DNA from 2 places in the Nonomuraea sp. NPDC003727 genome. Region 1 is predicted to be linked to the other one. Evidence: riboswitches for the same ligand, from Rfam matches in the RefSeq annotation. Region 1 holds a riboswitch; the other holds the start of a gene.
The links. A riboswitch is a leader RNA that binds a small molecule or an ion and turns the genes downstream of it on or off. The one in region 1 is predicted to bind cyclic di-AMP.
Positions count from the first base shown of each region.

Region 2: it holds a riboswitch for cyclic di-AMP, as region 1 does, so the genes downstream of both, ACWDLG_RS20245 (NlpC/P60 family protein) here and ACWDLG_RS09850 (D-alanyl-D-alanine carboxypeptidase family protein) in region 1, are expected to answer to the same signal.

Region 1 covers NZ_JBSFNE010000003.1:230,837-237,949, reverse strand. The annotation lists gene ACWDLG_RS09865 (DUF692 domain-containing protein) at 1-247, shown strand, start outside; gene ACWDLG_RS09860 (hypothetical protein) at 256-741, shown strand; gene ACWDLG_RS09855 (amidohydrolase family protein) at 884-1,717, shown strand; cyclic di-AMP (ydaO/yuaA leader) riboswitch at 1,860-2,002, shown strand; gene ACWDLG_RS09850 (D-alanyl-D-alanine carboxypeptidase family protein) at 2,015-2,929, shown strand; gene ACWDLG_RS09845 (isoprenyl transferase) at 3,160-3,927, shown strand; gene ACWDLG_RS09840 (PhoH family protein) at 4,162-5,475, shown strand; gene ACWDLG_RS09835 (hypothetical protein) at 5,484-6,014, opposite strand; gene ACWDLG_RS09830 (HAMP domain-containing sensor histidine kinase) at 6,011-7,113, opposite strand, start outside.
Region 2 covers NZ_JBSFNE010000007.1:328,427-335,539, forward strand. The annotation lists gene ACWDLG_RS20235 (RDD family protein) at 1-935, opposite strand, end outside; gene ACWDLG_RS20240 (amino-acid N-acetyltransferase) at 1,022-1,591, opposite strand; cyclic di-AMP (ydaO/yuaA leader) riboswitch at 1,868-2,018, shown strand; gene ACWDLG_RS20245 (NlpC/P60 family protein) at 2,024-3,067, shown strand; gene ACWDLG_RS20250 (LuxR C-terminal-related transcriptional regulator) at 3,064-3,279, opposite strand; gene ACWDLG_RS20255 (winged helix-turn-helix transcriptional regulator) at 3,505-3,921, opposite strand; gene ACWDLG_RS20260 (NADP-dependent oxidoreductase) at 4,000-4,929, shown strand; gene lysX (bifunctional lysylphosphatidylglycerol synthetase/lysine--tRNA ligase LysX) at 5,035-6,516, opposite strand; gene ACWDLG_RS20270 (hypothetical protein) at 6,660-7,113, shown strand, end outside.

The sequences.
Region 1 (7,113 bases):
GGCCGCGCTGGCCTACGTGCACGTGGCCGGCGGGCACCTGCACGACGGCGTCTGGCACGACACGCACGCGCAGGCGGTCCCTGAGCAGGTGCTGGAGGTGCTGGAGGAGCTGTGCGCCCGGGTGGCGCCGCCGGGCGTCCTGCTGGAGTGGGACGACCACTACCCGAGCGACGCCGCGCTGGCCGGCGAGCTCGACCGCATCCGCACGGCCATGGCCGCGGGCGCCCGCCGCCTGGCGACCTCGTAGGACCGGGCATGGAGGGTCACGGCAGCGTGCAGGCGGGGAGCGGGTCGCAGGCGCTGAGGGAGGCCGGGCCGGAGGAGGTGACGGAGGTGTCGGGAGTGTCGGGGGAGCTGTCGCGGGGTGCCGCGGGGCCCGAGCGGTCGCTGGAGGACGTCAGGGCGCGGCTGGGGGAGGCGCAGGCGAGCGTGGTCGCGGCGCTGGTCGCGGGTGGCGCCCCGCCCGCCGGATTCGACCAGGTACGGCTGGCCGTCCAGGCGCGCAGCCTGCTCGCCAAGCGGCGCGGCATCGTGGCGAGGCTGCGCCCCGACGCCGCCGCGGCAGCGGGGGCCGCGCTGGTGGCCGAGTTCGCCGCCTACGCCGCCGCCCGTACCGAGCCCCCGGCCCGCTACCGTGCCGACGCCGACGACTTCGCCGACTGGCTGCGCGCCCGAGGGATCCTCCACGACCCGCCACCGCGCCGCCGCGGGCGCCTGCCGTTCCCCTGGCGCCGCCGCTGAACCGGGGGACACCCCCCACAGTGCGGGTCGGCCACCCTTCGCCTCGCAGCGGCCCGAGCCTCGGTCCTGCCGTTCTTCCTGGGGCCGCGGTGAGTCCCGGGGAGCTCTTGCCGAGGTCGGCCAGACATCCTATGTTTGCCGCGTGATAGTCGACGCCCACCAGCACTTCTGGAACCTGGAGACCGGCGCCTACTCCTGGCCCACTCCCGACCTGCCGGCGATCCACCGCACCTTCGGCCCCGCGGACCTGGCGCCCGAGCTGGCCGCCGCGGGCGTCGACCGGACGGTCGTGGTCCAGGCCGACGACTCCTTCTGGGAGACCGACGCCATGCTGGCCCACGCCGACGCCCACGACTTCATCGCCGGGGTCGTCGGATGGGTGCCCCTCGACCGCCCGGAGGAAGCCGCCCGAGCGCTCGAGCGCTACACCAGACATCCGAAGTTCGTCGGCGTCCGGCACCTCATCCACACCGAGCCCGATCCCGACTGGCTGATCGGGGAAGCGGTGCTCGACGGGCTCGGACTGCTGGCCGAGGCGGGCGTGCCGTTCGACGTGGTCTCGCTGCTGCCCCGGCATCTGGAGCACGTCGTCACGATCGCCGAGCGGCACCCCACGCTCAACCTCGTCATCGACCACCTGTCCAAGCCCAGGATCGCCGCCGGTGAGCTGGAGCCGTGGGCGTCGCTGCTGCGCGCCGCCGCCGCCTGCCCCACCGTGTACGCCAAGGTGTCGGGCCTGGTCACCGAGGCCGACCACGCCCGCTGGACCGTGGCGGACCTGCGGCCCTACGTGGAGCACGCGGTCGAGGTGTTCGGGCCGGACCGGCTGATGTTCGGCAGCGACTGGCCCGTCTCGCTGCTGGCGGCCGACTACCGGACGGTCTTCACGGTGTACGGGGCGCTTCTCGGGGGGATCGACCGCGACAAGGTGCTCGGCGGGAACGCCGCCCGTTTCTACGGCTTGAGCGCGATGTAGCGGCCCGTCGCAGGCCGGAGGTTCGCGGCTATTTGCGTGGTTTATGCTATTTTGCTACTTTTGGGCCGTTGTGCAACGAGCTGTGACATGTTCGTTGCCGTTTCATTGCCCGGACCGCGCGTCATCTCAGGCCAGTCCGCCGGACGCGCGGCCGCCGAATCCGTATCCACGGAGCCGGGGACCCACTTCCCTTGGGGTGAATCGAGCGCCCGCTCAGCGGCGCCCGTAGGGCACTTCCCAGCCCGAACCCGTCAGCTAACCCGGTAGGCGGCATGGAAGCCAAGGAGCAGACCCTTCATGCCCACGCATCTCACCTACCGGCTGGGACGCGCGCTGCTCGGCGCCGTCATCACCGCTGGCTCCGTGACCGCGGTCGCCACCGGTGCGCAGGCCGCCCCCCAGCCCGGCGTCGTGTCGCCGGTCTCCCGGACCCACGCTCCGGCCGCCGCCGCGGACGCCCCGGCGGTGCTCGGCCGGGCCGCCCACCTGATCGACGCCAGGACCGGCAAGGTCTACTTCAGCAAGAAGGCCGATCGGCGCATGCCGGTGGCCAGCATCACCAAGGTGATGACCGCCTACACCGTGCTGAAGGAGGCCAAGCCCACGGACGTGGTCAAGGTCACCTCCGCTGACGTGCGCTACGCCTCGAAGGGCGGCGCCTCCGTGGCGTACCTGCGCGCCGGCGACCGGCTCACCGTGGAGGAGATGCTCTACGCCCTGATGCTGCCCTCCGGCGCGGACGCCGCCCACGCGCTGGCCCGCTCGTACGGGCCCGGTGTCGACGCCTTCACGGCGAAGATGAACGCCAACGCCCGCGCGCTCGGGATGAAGGACTCGCTGTACGTCAACCCCGACGGGATGCCCGCCAAGGGCGGCGGCTACTCCACCGCGCGCGACCAGGTACGGCTCGCCCAGGCCGCGCTGGACAACAAGACGATCAAGAAGGTCGGCTCCACCCGGTACCGCTCGCTCCCCGAGACGGCGGAGCACGGCGCCTACTCCTGGCGCAACACCAACCGCCTCCTCGGCACGCCGGGCGCCGTCGGCCTGAAGACCGGCTTCACGCGCGCCGCGGGCTACACCCTCGCCTTCGCGGCCGAGCGTGACGGCCATCGGCTGGTCGGCGTGATCCTGGGAGAGTCCAGCTCCAGCCGCCGCTTCGACACCGCCGAGGCGCTTGTCGACTGGGCGGCGACCAGCGGCAGGCTCTGACCGGCGGGGCGCACGCGCCCCCATGGTCCCGCCGCGTCCGACCACCGCCCGCGGCGACGGATGTGGCGAGCGGGCCGGACGGTTCCACCGTGGCGCTGGAGGCGGCACCGGATCGCCGACAGCTCGCCAGGAATCCGCCTAAGGGGGCCAGCAGTCTCGAAAGGCGGTGATAATTGCCTGTTAGGTCGTGAGTCGACCACTAAGGCACAGCACCGCTGGGGAGGAACTCCGTGGGCCTGCGCGATCTGGTCTACCGGCTGTACGAGCGCCGGTTGGAGGCCAAGCTGTCCGCCGACAGCGGCGACTTCCCCCGCCATGTCGGGGTCATCATCGACGGCAACCGCCGTTGGGCGCGCGCGATGGGCATGCGCGACGTCAGCAAGGGACACAGGAAGGGCGCCGACAAGATCTCGGAGCTGCTCACCTGGTGCCGTGAGGCGGGCGTGGAGGTCGTCACGGTCTGGATGCTGTCCAGCGACAACCTCAACCGGCCGAAGGAGGAGCTGGAGCCGCTCCTGAGGATCATCGAGGACGTCACCCAGGAGCTCGTGGCCGAGGGCTGGCGCATCATCCCCGTCGGCGCGCTCGACCTCCTCCCCGACCAGACGGCGAATGTCCTGAAAACCGCGAAAGAAACCACATCGCACCGTCCCGGGCTGATTGTGAACGTTGCGGTTGGGTATGGAGGAAGACGTGAGATTGCCGATGCGGTGCGCTCACTCCTCCAGGAGCACGCAAGTAGGGGGGCGAGCATCGAGGACCTGGTCGAGGTCCTCGATGTGGAGCACATCGCGGAGCATCTCTACACTCGCGGTCAGCCCGATCCCGACCTCCTCATCAGGACGTCGGGCGAGCAACGACTGTCAGGCTTCCTGCTCTGGCAGAGCGCCCACTCCGAGTTCTACTTCTGCGAGGCCTACTGGCCTGACTTCCGCAGGGTCGACTTCCTGCGGGCGCTGCGCGACTACGCCGCGAGACACCGGCGTTACGGCTCCTGAGACATGTTCACGAACAGCACGTGAACAGACGCTTGGCCGCTTCGGCGGCGGGTATCCAGGACCTAACGTTGGAAGTGGCCGACCACAGGCCGGTCACTCCGGAGAGGGCCCGCCTTTGCGCACTGACCTGCCGAGGGGGGCCGGTACCCGGCGCCCCACGCGGGGCGCGGGCCCGGTCCGAATTCCCGCCTCGTCTGCAGGGCGCCCCTTCCACGGGCGCCCGGGGGAGAACGTGTGGCAGTGTCCTCGAGCAACAACTCCACCACCAAGCGCACCTACGTGCTGGACACCTCGGTCCTGCTCGCCGACCCGGCGGCGATGACCCGCTTCGCCGAGCATGAGATCGTCCTTCCGATCGTCGTGATCACGGAGCTGGAGGCCAAGCGGCACCATCCCGAGCTCGGCTACTTCGCACGCAAGGCACTGCGCTACCTCGACGACCTGCGGGTGCAGCACGGCAGGCTCGACGAGCCGATGCCGACAGGCGAGGGCACGATCAGGGTCGAGCTGAACCACAGCGACCCCTCGATCCTGCCGGTCGGGTTCAGGCTGGGCGACAACGACACCCGCATCCTCACCGTGGCGCGCACGCTCGCCGCCGAGGGCAAGGACGTCGTGCTGGTGTCCAAGGACCTGCCGCTGCGGGTGAAGGCCGCCTCCATCGGCCTGTCGGCCGAGGAGTACCGCGCCGAGCTGGTCATCGAGTCGGGCTGGACCGGCATGGCCGAGGTCCAGGTCACCACCGACCACGTGGAGACGCTGTTCGAGCACGGCTCCGCCGACCTGGAGGAGGCGCGCGAGCTGCCCACCCACACCGGCCTGCGGCTGCTGTCGGCCAGGGGCTCCGCGCTCGGCAGGGTGCTGCCCGACAAGTCCGTACGGCTGGTCCGCGGCGACCGGGAGGCCTTCGGCCTGCACGGCCGCTCGGCCGAGCAGCGCATCGCCCTCGACCTGCTCATGGACCCCGAGGTGGGCATCGTGTCCCTCGGCGGCAGGGCGGGCACCGGCAAGTCGGCCCTGGCGCTCTGCGCCGGCCTGGAGGCCGTCCTGGAGCGCCGCCAGCACCGCAAGGTCGTGGTCTTCCGCCCGCTCTACGCGGTCGGCGGCCAGGAGCTCGGCTACCTGCCGGGCAGCGAGGGCGAGAAGATGGGCCCGTGGGCGCAGGCCGTCTACGACACGCTGAGCGCGGTGACCACGCCCGAGGTGATCGAGGAGGTCCTCGACAGGGGCATGCTGGAGGTCCTGCCGCTCACCCATATCCGCGGCCGCTCGCTCCACGACGCCTTCGTGATCGTGGACGAGGCGCAGTCGCTGGAGCGCGGGGTGCTGTTGACGGTGCTGAGCAGGATCGGCGCCAACTCCCGCGTCGTGCTGACCCACGACATCGCCCAGCGCGACAACCTCAGGGTCGGCCGGCACGACGGCGTGGTGGCGGTGGTGGAGAAGCTCAAGGGCCATCCGCTGTTCGCCCACATCACGCTGACCAGGTCCGAGCGCTCGCCGATCGCGGCGCTGGTGACCGAGATGCTGGAGGACATCACCCTGTAGAGCGGTGATCAGGAGGGCGCACCCGCGGGGGTCAGGTCGTGGAACTCCGCGCAGGTGCGCCTTCCCGTCGTCGACGAGGCCGACACGGTCCTGGTGATGTTGACCTGCACCTTGGCGATCTCGGGGCGCAGCCGCGCGGTGCAGACGATCTGGGCGAGCGCCGCCCGGCTCAGCTCCCGCTCGCCGGTGAGGGTGACGTACAGGACGAGGCTCTTGTTGTCCGGGTCCATGCGCTGGGTCCGCTGGCCGATGGGCTCGGCGTCCACGGCCTGGTAGCGCATGCCGTACAGGTCGGTGTCCTGGCCGGACTCGACGGGATGGTTGGCGAGGTCCATGAGCGTGCGCATCAGGTCTTCGGGGGTCTTGCTGGCGACCCTGACCTCCTGCAGCGCCAGGCGGCCCTTCTTGATGAGGTAGACCTTGGCCCAGATCGGCTCGGTGCTGATCACGGGCGCCGAGGTGAGGACGGTGACCGGGGTGGGCGTGATGCCGCACCCGGTGAGCGTCAGCAGAACCAGCAGGATCCAGGCGCGTCTCATGCGTGCGGCAGCCAGACCGTGAAGAGGGTGCCGGGGCGCTGCGCGCGCACCGAGATCGTGCCGCCGTGCAACTGGGCGTTGGCCCGCGCGATGGACAGGCCGAGCCCGCTGCCCTGGCTGCGGACGCGCCCCGTGCCCGCCTTGAAGAAGCGGTCGAAGACGTGCGGGATGGCCTCGGCGGGGATGCCGTCGCCGTGGTCGCGCACCTTCACCTCCAGCCCGTTCATGGTGCTGCGGGCGGTGACCAGCACCGGCGGGCCACCGTGTTTGAGGGCGTTGCCCACCAGGTTGGCGACGATGACGTCGAACCTGCGGGGGTCGAGGTTGACGACGGCTCCGGTGGGCGCCTGCACGCTGACCCGCTCGCTCCAGCCGCGCACCTCCAGGCTGTCGCTGATGGCGTCGGCGACGTCGACGGACTCCAGCGCCAGCGTGGCCGTTCCCGCGTCGAACCTGCTGACCTCGATGAGGTGCTCCACCAGCTCCCTCAGCCGCTCCATCTCCGACAGCACCAGCCTGACGGCCTTCGCGGGCTGTTCGGGCAGGCGGTCGGCCTCCTCCGCGAGCATGTCGGCCACCGCGGTCATCGCGGTGAGCGGGGTGCGCAGCTCGTGGGAGACGTCGGCGACGAACCTGCGTGACATGGCCTCCAACGCGCGCAGCTCCGAGACGCTCAGCTCCAGCGCCGCGGCGGCGTCGTTGAAGTGCGCCGTCAGCTCCGACAGCTCGTCCTTGCCCCGGACCGGCAGCCGCGTGTCCAGCCGGCCGCGGCCGAGCGCCTGGGCGGCCGCGCTGAGCCTCCCCACGGGAAGCAGCACGTGCCTGGCGGACACCAGGGCCACGGTCAGCGCGATCAGCAGGGTGATGGCGCCGGCCTGGGCGAAGGCGTCCCTGAGGTTGGACAGCGTCCGCTCCTCCTCGGCCAGCGACACGTACTCGTAGACCAGCAGCCCGGTCGGCCTGGGGACGTCGTCGGTCCCGGCGCGGTAGACCTGCGTGCCGAGGACGAGCCAGAGCTCGCCGTCGATGATCCTGCGCTGGCTGACCAGCTTGCGCAGCGCCTGGCCGCGCAGCTCTCCCGACACGTCGTCGGGGCCGA
Region 2 (7,113 bases), on a different contig from region 1:
TGCCACCACTCGGCGAGCGGGGCGGGTGCGCCGGGCGGCTGCAGGCCGGCCGGAGCGCCGTACGGCTGGCCGTAGCCGGGCTGGCCGTAGGCGGGCGGCTGCTGCTGGCCGTAACCGGGCTGGTAGGGCTGCTGCTGACCGTAGGGCGAGGACTGACCGTAGCCGGGCTGCGACTGGCCCTGCTGGCCGTAGCCCTGCTGACCATAGCCGGGCTGCTGGCCATAACCGGGCTGCTGACCCGAGGGCTGGCCGTAACCGGGCTGCTGGCCGGATGCCGGCTGGCCGTACCCGGGCTGCTGCTGGCCGTAGCCGGGCTGGCCGTACTCCGGCTGCTGGCCGTACTCGGGCTGCTGGCCCGAGGAGCCCTGCTGCTGGCCGTAGCCCTGCTGCCCGTACTCGGGCTGCTGGCCGGACGAGGCCTGCTGCTGACCGTAGCCCTGCTGGCCGTACTCGGGCTGCTGGCCCGAGGAGCCCTGCTGGCCGTAGCCGGGCTGGCCGTACTGCTGGCCGTAGCCCTGCTGACCGTAAGGCTGCTGGCCGGAAGCGGGGGGCTGCTGGCCGTAGCCCTGCTGGCCCGAGGAGGGCTGGCCGTAGCCGGGCTGCTGGCCTGACGCGGGCTGGCCGTAGCCCTGCTGTCCATAGCCGGGCTGCTGCTGGCCGTAGCCCTGCTGGCCCGAGGAAGGCTGGCCGTAGCCGGGCTGCTGCTGCTGGCCGTAACCCTGCTGGCCGTAACCGGGCTGCTGGCCGTAGCCCTGCTGGCCGTAGCCTTGGTCGGGCTGGCCCTGTGACGGCTGACCGTAGCCGCCGCCCTCATGGCGATAGCCGACGATCGTCACATCAGGATCCGGCTGCTCGCCAGGGCGTCCTGCGTTCTGCTGACCGTATCCGGAATTGTCGTCAGGTTGGTCCGGGTACGGCGGCTGTCCGGTGCTCACCGTGTCACCTCGCTTCGATGGCGCATGTGGCACATGTCAGGACACATGCTTGCTGTTGCCCAACGTATCGACATGAGTATCAACAATCACCTTTCCTCTTGGTCAACGCCGTAGTCAACTGCGTCCAGATGAAGCAGCATCCTGGTGTTGCCAAGGGTGTTGGGCTTGACGTGCTCGAGGTCCAGAAACTCGGCCACACCCTCGTCGTAGGAGGCCAGCAGCTCGGCGTAGACCTCGGGTGATACCGGTGTTCCCTGGATGGGCACGAAGCCGTGTCGGGCGAAGAAGTCGACCTCGAACGTCAGGCAGAAGACCCGGCGAAGGCCCAGGTCGCGAGCCGTTCTCACGAGCGCGGTAACAATACGGTGACCGACGCCTGAACCTTTGGCCGCGGGATCCACGGCTACCGTGCGAATTTCGGCGAGGTCCTCCCACAGCACATGGAGCGCGCCACAGCCGACCACCTGGCCGCCGCGCTCGGCGACCCAGAACTCCTGGACGTCCTCGTACAGCGTGACCGTGGCTTTTTCGAGAAGCTTGCGGCCCGCCCCCGCGTAGATGTCGACCAGGCGCTTGATCGACCTGACGTCCGGCGTGCGGGCGCGCCGTACGACGATCTCGGTGTCCTGCATTGGGCGCTCGACGGCCTGCTCCATGGCCCTTCAGCGTACCGAGCTTGTTTCGGCCCATCCCTAACTACCATCACATGACCTCACGTAGCGAGGCGAGCACGCTCCGCATCGACGCACGACATGCCCGACAAATCTCTGCCAATCCGGGCAAAGGGCACGCAATGCCCTGGTTGATCAGGCTTTCGCGTGACCCGCCCGTGATCCTTTGTTTGCGCATCCTCTACTGGATCCGTAGTTCTGGTTGAGCACGAACCTGGCTTGCACTAGTGTCCAGCGACGATGTCACCCACGCAGCCAGGCGTGGGTGACGCGCCTAATCCCCCACCACGGGGAGCCGGGGACCCGCCGGCGGACCACCGACCGCCACAGGGGTGAGTCCGAGTCCGTGCTCGGTAGGGCTGCTCCGGCCCGAACCCGTCAGCTAACCCGGTCGGCGGCTACGAGAGGAGCTGGTTGGTGAAGCGCAGGCGCACTCACGAGGGGAAGTCCGCGGGCAAGCACGCCCGCCCCCACGAACCGGGCTCCCCCAGGAAGCGGTTCGCCGTCGTGAGCGCCGCGATGGCCGTCCTCGCCCTCGCCATGCCGCTGAGCCCGGCCGCCGCCGACCCCAAGCCGACGCTCAAGGAGCTCGCCGAGCGCGTCGAGAAGATGCACAACGACATCGAGACGCTCACCGAGCAGTACAACGGGCAGCGCGAGAAGCTCAAGGGCGTCAAGAAGTCCGCCGAGACCGCCAAGAAGGTCCTGGCCACCAGCGAGGCCGATCTGGCCGCCAAGCGCGCCCGAGCCACGCTCGTGGCCGAGAGCACCTACATGTACGGCGGCCTCGCCGACGGCCTGGCCTTCACCTCGGCGGCCGACCCCGACTCCTTCCTCGACGCCGCCGCCACCTCCTACGCCCTCGGCCAGCAGCAGGGCCAGGAGGTCAAGGAACTCGCCGAGTCCATCGCCGCCGCCGAGAAGGCGAGGTCGACCGCCAAGACACGCCTGGCCGAGGTCCAGAAACTCGTCAACGACCTCGGCAGCAAGCGCGACAAGATCACCTCGATGGTCGCCAAGACCGAGAGCAGCCTGTTCCGGCGCGCCCTGGGCGAGGCGGGACGGCCGGGCACCCGCGCCAGCAGGGTCAACCTGCCCATCATCGGCAGCGGCAAGGCCGCGCAGGCCGCCCGCTGGGCGCTGACCCAGCAGCTCAAGCCGTACGTGTGGGGCGCCGAGGGGCCGAGTTCCTTCGACTGCTCGGGCCTGGTCATGGCCGCCTACCAGCAGGTGGGCATCAGCCTGCCGCACTACACCGGCGACCAGTGGACGGCCGGCACCCACATCTCGCGCGAGCAGCTACGCCCCGGCGACCTGGTCTTCTTCTACAACGACCTGCACCATGTGGGCATCTACATCGGCGGCGGGATGATGGTGCACGCGCCCCGCACGGGTGACGTCGTCCGGGTCGCCGCGATCGCCAACAGGCCGTTCGCGGGAGCCGTACGGATCGCCGACTAGATCAGTCGCCGGCGCGCGGCCCAGGCCACGGCCTCGATGGCCGTGGCGACGCCGATCCTGTCGCAGATGACGCGCAGGCGGCGGCGGACCGTGCGGCCGCTGATCTCCAGCGTTCTGCCCACGCGGTCGACCGTGACGCCCTTGGCCAACTCCGCGAGCAGATCCAGGTCGTCCTGGCTCAACACGACTCCGTCGTCGGTGAGCACATCCATCGGGAGCCCTCCCCCCAACAGCACAACTCGGCGACGTCTCGGCTCGAGCACCGCTGCTCGTCCCGCAGACGGTAAACGCATACTCGAAAGGTCGTCAAGGTTGATTCCACGAAGCGCTTGACGGCGACTATTGACTTGATCGTTTCTATATGAAGAACTCGCGCGGCATACGGCGCGAAGATCAGGCCACAACCGGCCGACCGCAATGCGCTCTTATCCTGAATTTCACGCCGTTTTTTCAGCGGCCTGCCCGGCGTCATAGCGTTCGCGGGCAAGCTCGACATCCTCGATGTGACTCTCCGCCCATTCCTTGATCGCGGCCATGAGCGGGAGCAGACTCGTTCCGAGTGGCGTGAGCTCATAATCCACGCGCACCGGCACCGAGGCGGTCACCGTTCTGAAGACCAGCCCGTCCCTTTCCAGCCCGCGAAGCGTCTGCGTCAGCATCTTCTGGCTCACACCCGCGACCGTCCTGGCCAGATCGCTGTATCGCATCGAGCCGCCGGCCAGGGCGGTGAGTATCAGGCTGACCCATTTGTCGCTGAGGGTGTCCAGCAGCTTCCTCGAGGGGCACTGCGCGACGTACGCGTCGTACTCCTGCTTGGCCGCGGCACGGCGCGCGGCCGCCGTCCTGGTCGCCATGCGAGCTCCTCCGGGTGGCTTACGCACTTCCAGGTGCCTTCTTACCAGAAGAGAGCTTCTCTCCCTAGGGTCGTCCGTATGACAACCATGCGTGCGCTCATCGGCGGTTCCGGCTCTCCCGAGCTCATCGAGGCTCCGGCTCCCCAGGCGGGCCGGGGCCAGGTCCGGATCAAGGTCGCCGCCGCCGGCCTGAACCCGTTCGACCTCGCGGTCGCCTCAGGTTCGCTCAGCGACTACGGCGTCGCCCGCGAGCTCGACTCCTACGGCCTCGGCTTCGACGCCGCGGGCGTGGTCGACCAGGTGGGTGAAGGCGTCGCCATCGCCCCCGGGCAAGAGGTGATCGCCTTGGTCAGCCGGCTCGAACTGCCGACCAAGGCCCAGGCGGACCACGTGGTGGTCGACGCGGCGGCGGTCGCGCCCGCTCCGGCGGGGTTGTCCTTGGTCGAGGCCGCCACCCTGCCGCTCAACACGCTGACCGCGTGGCAGTCGCTCGACCGGGCGAACCTGAGCCAGGGCCAGACCGTCCTGGTCACGGGGGCCGCGGGCGCCGTCGGCGGGTTCGCGGTGGAACTGGCGGCGGCCCGCGGCCTGCGGGTGGTGGCCGCGGCGGGAGGCGACGACGAGGAACTGGTCCGGGAGTTCGGCGCCGAGTGGTTCGTCCCGCGCGGGGAGGATCTGGGCGAGGCGGTCAGGAAGCGGGTGCCAGGCGGGGTGGACGCCGTGATCGACGCCGCCGTGACCGGCCTGGCGGGACTGAACGCCCTCCGCGACGGGGGGACGTTCGTCACCCTGACGGCCGGCGTGGCACCGGTCGCGCTGCGGGGGACGGACGTGGCCACCGTGTTCTTCCGCGAGGAGCCGTTCCAGCTCGCCGAGATCGCCCGGCTGGCCGGGCTCGGCCGGCTGACCGCGAGGGTCGCCGGGGCCTACCCCCTGGAGCAGGCCGGCGACGCTTACGCCCGCCTCGCCAAGGGCGGCCTGCGCGGTCGCCTGGTCCTCACCCTCTGACACCGCCACCCGTCCGGGTACGGCCCGCCGGGCCGCCTCAGGACGCGACCGCCCCGATCGTCACCGGCGAGCCCGCCCGGCGGTGACGACCGGCGTGGACACGCGTCAGCCGGTGGGCTTCACCAGCGGGAACAGGATCGTCTCCCGGATGTTCTTGCCGGTGAAGGCCATGATCATCCGGTCGATCCCGACCCCGACGCCACCCGTCGGCGGCATCGCGTACTCCAGCGCCTGCAGGAAGTCCTCGTCGAGCTGCATCGCCTCGGGATCGCCGCCGGCCGCCAGCAGCGACTGCTCGGTGAGCCTGCGGCGCTGCTCGATCGGGTCGACCAGCTCGGAGTAGGCGGTGCCGAGCTCGGTGCCGAACCCGATCAGGTCCCACTTCTCGGTGAGCAGCGGGTTGTCGCGGTGCTGCCGAGTGAGGGGCGAGGTCTCCAGCGGGTAGTCCATGACGAACGTCGGCTGGACCAGCGTGTGCTCGACCAGCTCCTCGAAGAGCTCCTGGACGAGCTTGCCCTGGCCCCACTTCGCGTCCCAGTGGACGTGACGTTCGTCGGCGTACTTCCTGACCTGCTCGAGCGGGGTGTCGGTGGTGATCTCCTCGCCCAGCGCCGCGGAGACCGCGTCGTACAGCCTGACCCTCGGCCAGCGCGCGAGGCCGAGGTCGATCTCGACGCCGTCGTGCACGACCACGGTGGTGTCCAGCGCGGCCACGACCGCCCGCTGGTACATCCGCTGCGTGAGCTCGGCCATGTCGTTGTAGTCGAGATAGGTGCCGTACGCCTCGAGCATCGTGAACTCGGGGTTGTGCGTGGAGTCCGCGCCCTCGTTGCGGAAGTTGCGGTTGATCTCGAAGACCTTCTCGATGCCGCCGACCACGAGCCGCTTCAGGTAGAGCTCGATCGCGATGCGGAGGTAGAGCTCCATGTCGTAGGCGTTGATGTGGGTCTTGAACGGCCGTGCCGCCGCGCCGCCGTGGATCGGCTGCAGCATGGGCGTCTCGACCTCGAGGTAGCCCTCCTCGTGCCAGAAGTCGCGCACCGCGCGGACCGTGGCGCTGCGGACGCGGGCCATCGAGCGCGCCTCGTCGTTGACGATGAGGTCGACGTAGCGCTGCCGTACCCGGGCCTCGGGGTCGGTGAGGCCGACGTGCTTCTCCGGCAGCGGGCGCAGGCACTTGGAGGTGATCTGCCAGCGGTCGGCGAGGATGGACAGCTCACCGCGCCGGGAGGTGATGACCTCTCCCTCGATGCCGACGTGGTCGCCGAGGTCGACGTCGCGCTTCCACGCCGCCAGCGACTCCTCTCCCACCTTGTCGAGGGAGATCATGACCTGCAGGTCACCGCCGCCGTCACGCAGCGTGGCGAAGCAGAGCTTCCCGCCGATGCGGTTGAGCATGACGCGCCCCGCGACGCCGACTTTGTCGCCGGTCGCGGTGTCAGGGTCGAGACCCTGGTACTTCTCCCTGATCTCGGCGTTGGTCGCCGTACGGGGGAAGGTCACCGGATAAGGATCGACGCCCTCGTCACGAAGGCGGTCGAGCTTCTCCCTCCGGATGCGCATCTGCTCGGGAAGTTCGTCGCTCACAACACCAAAGGGTACCGATATGGCGCAATGCAAGAGTTCGTCAGCTCTTTGCAAAGGGAGTGCAAGGAGGCGGGGTTACCAATGACCCAGGAGCCCAGGGGGATCCGGCAGGGAGCCGGAACCGCGGGGCTCAAGGAGAGATCATGATGAAGAAGCTCGCGACAGGCTTCCTCGCAGTGGCCGCCACCGGCACACTCGCCCTGTCGCTCCCCGCCACCGCCAACGCCTCGACGACCTCCTCCTCCACCGGCGCCTCCGACTACGACGACTACTGGGGCTCCTACTACGCCAAGTACGGCCTGGCCAAGGCCAGCGGCTGGATCGGCGTCGAGGGCGACTACGAGGACGGCAACTCCGTTCACGTCAAGGGACGGCTCTACGACCTCGACAACAGGACCTACAACCAGGGCGGCAAGTGCGCGTACGTGAAGTTCCAGGCGGCCGACGACGAGTACGACTGGTACCAGGTCTACTCGCGCTACTACTGCGGCTACCCGGGCTACAAGTCCTTCCAGTTCCACGAGGACGACGTCTACGCGGTGCGCGTCAAGGTCTGCCAGTACGACCCGTCCACCCACCGCGTCAGCAAGTGCGGCA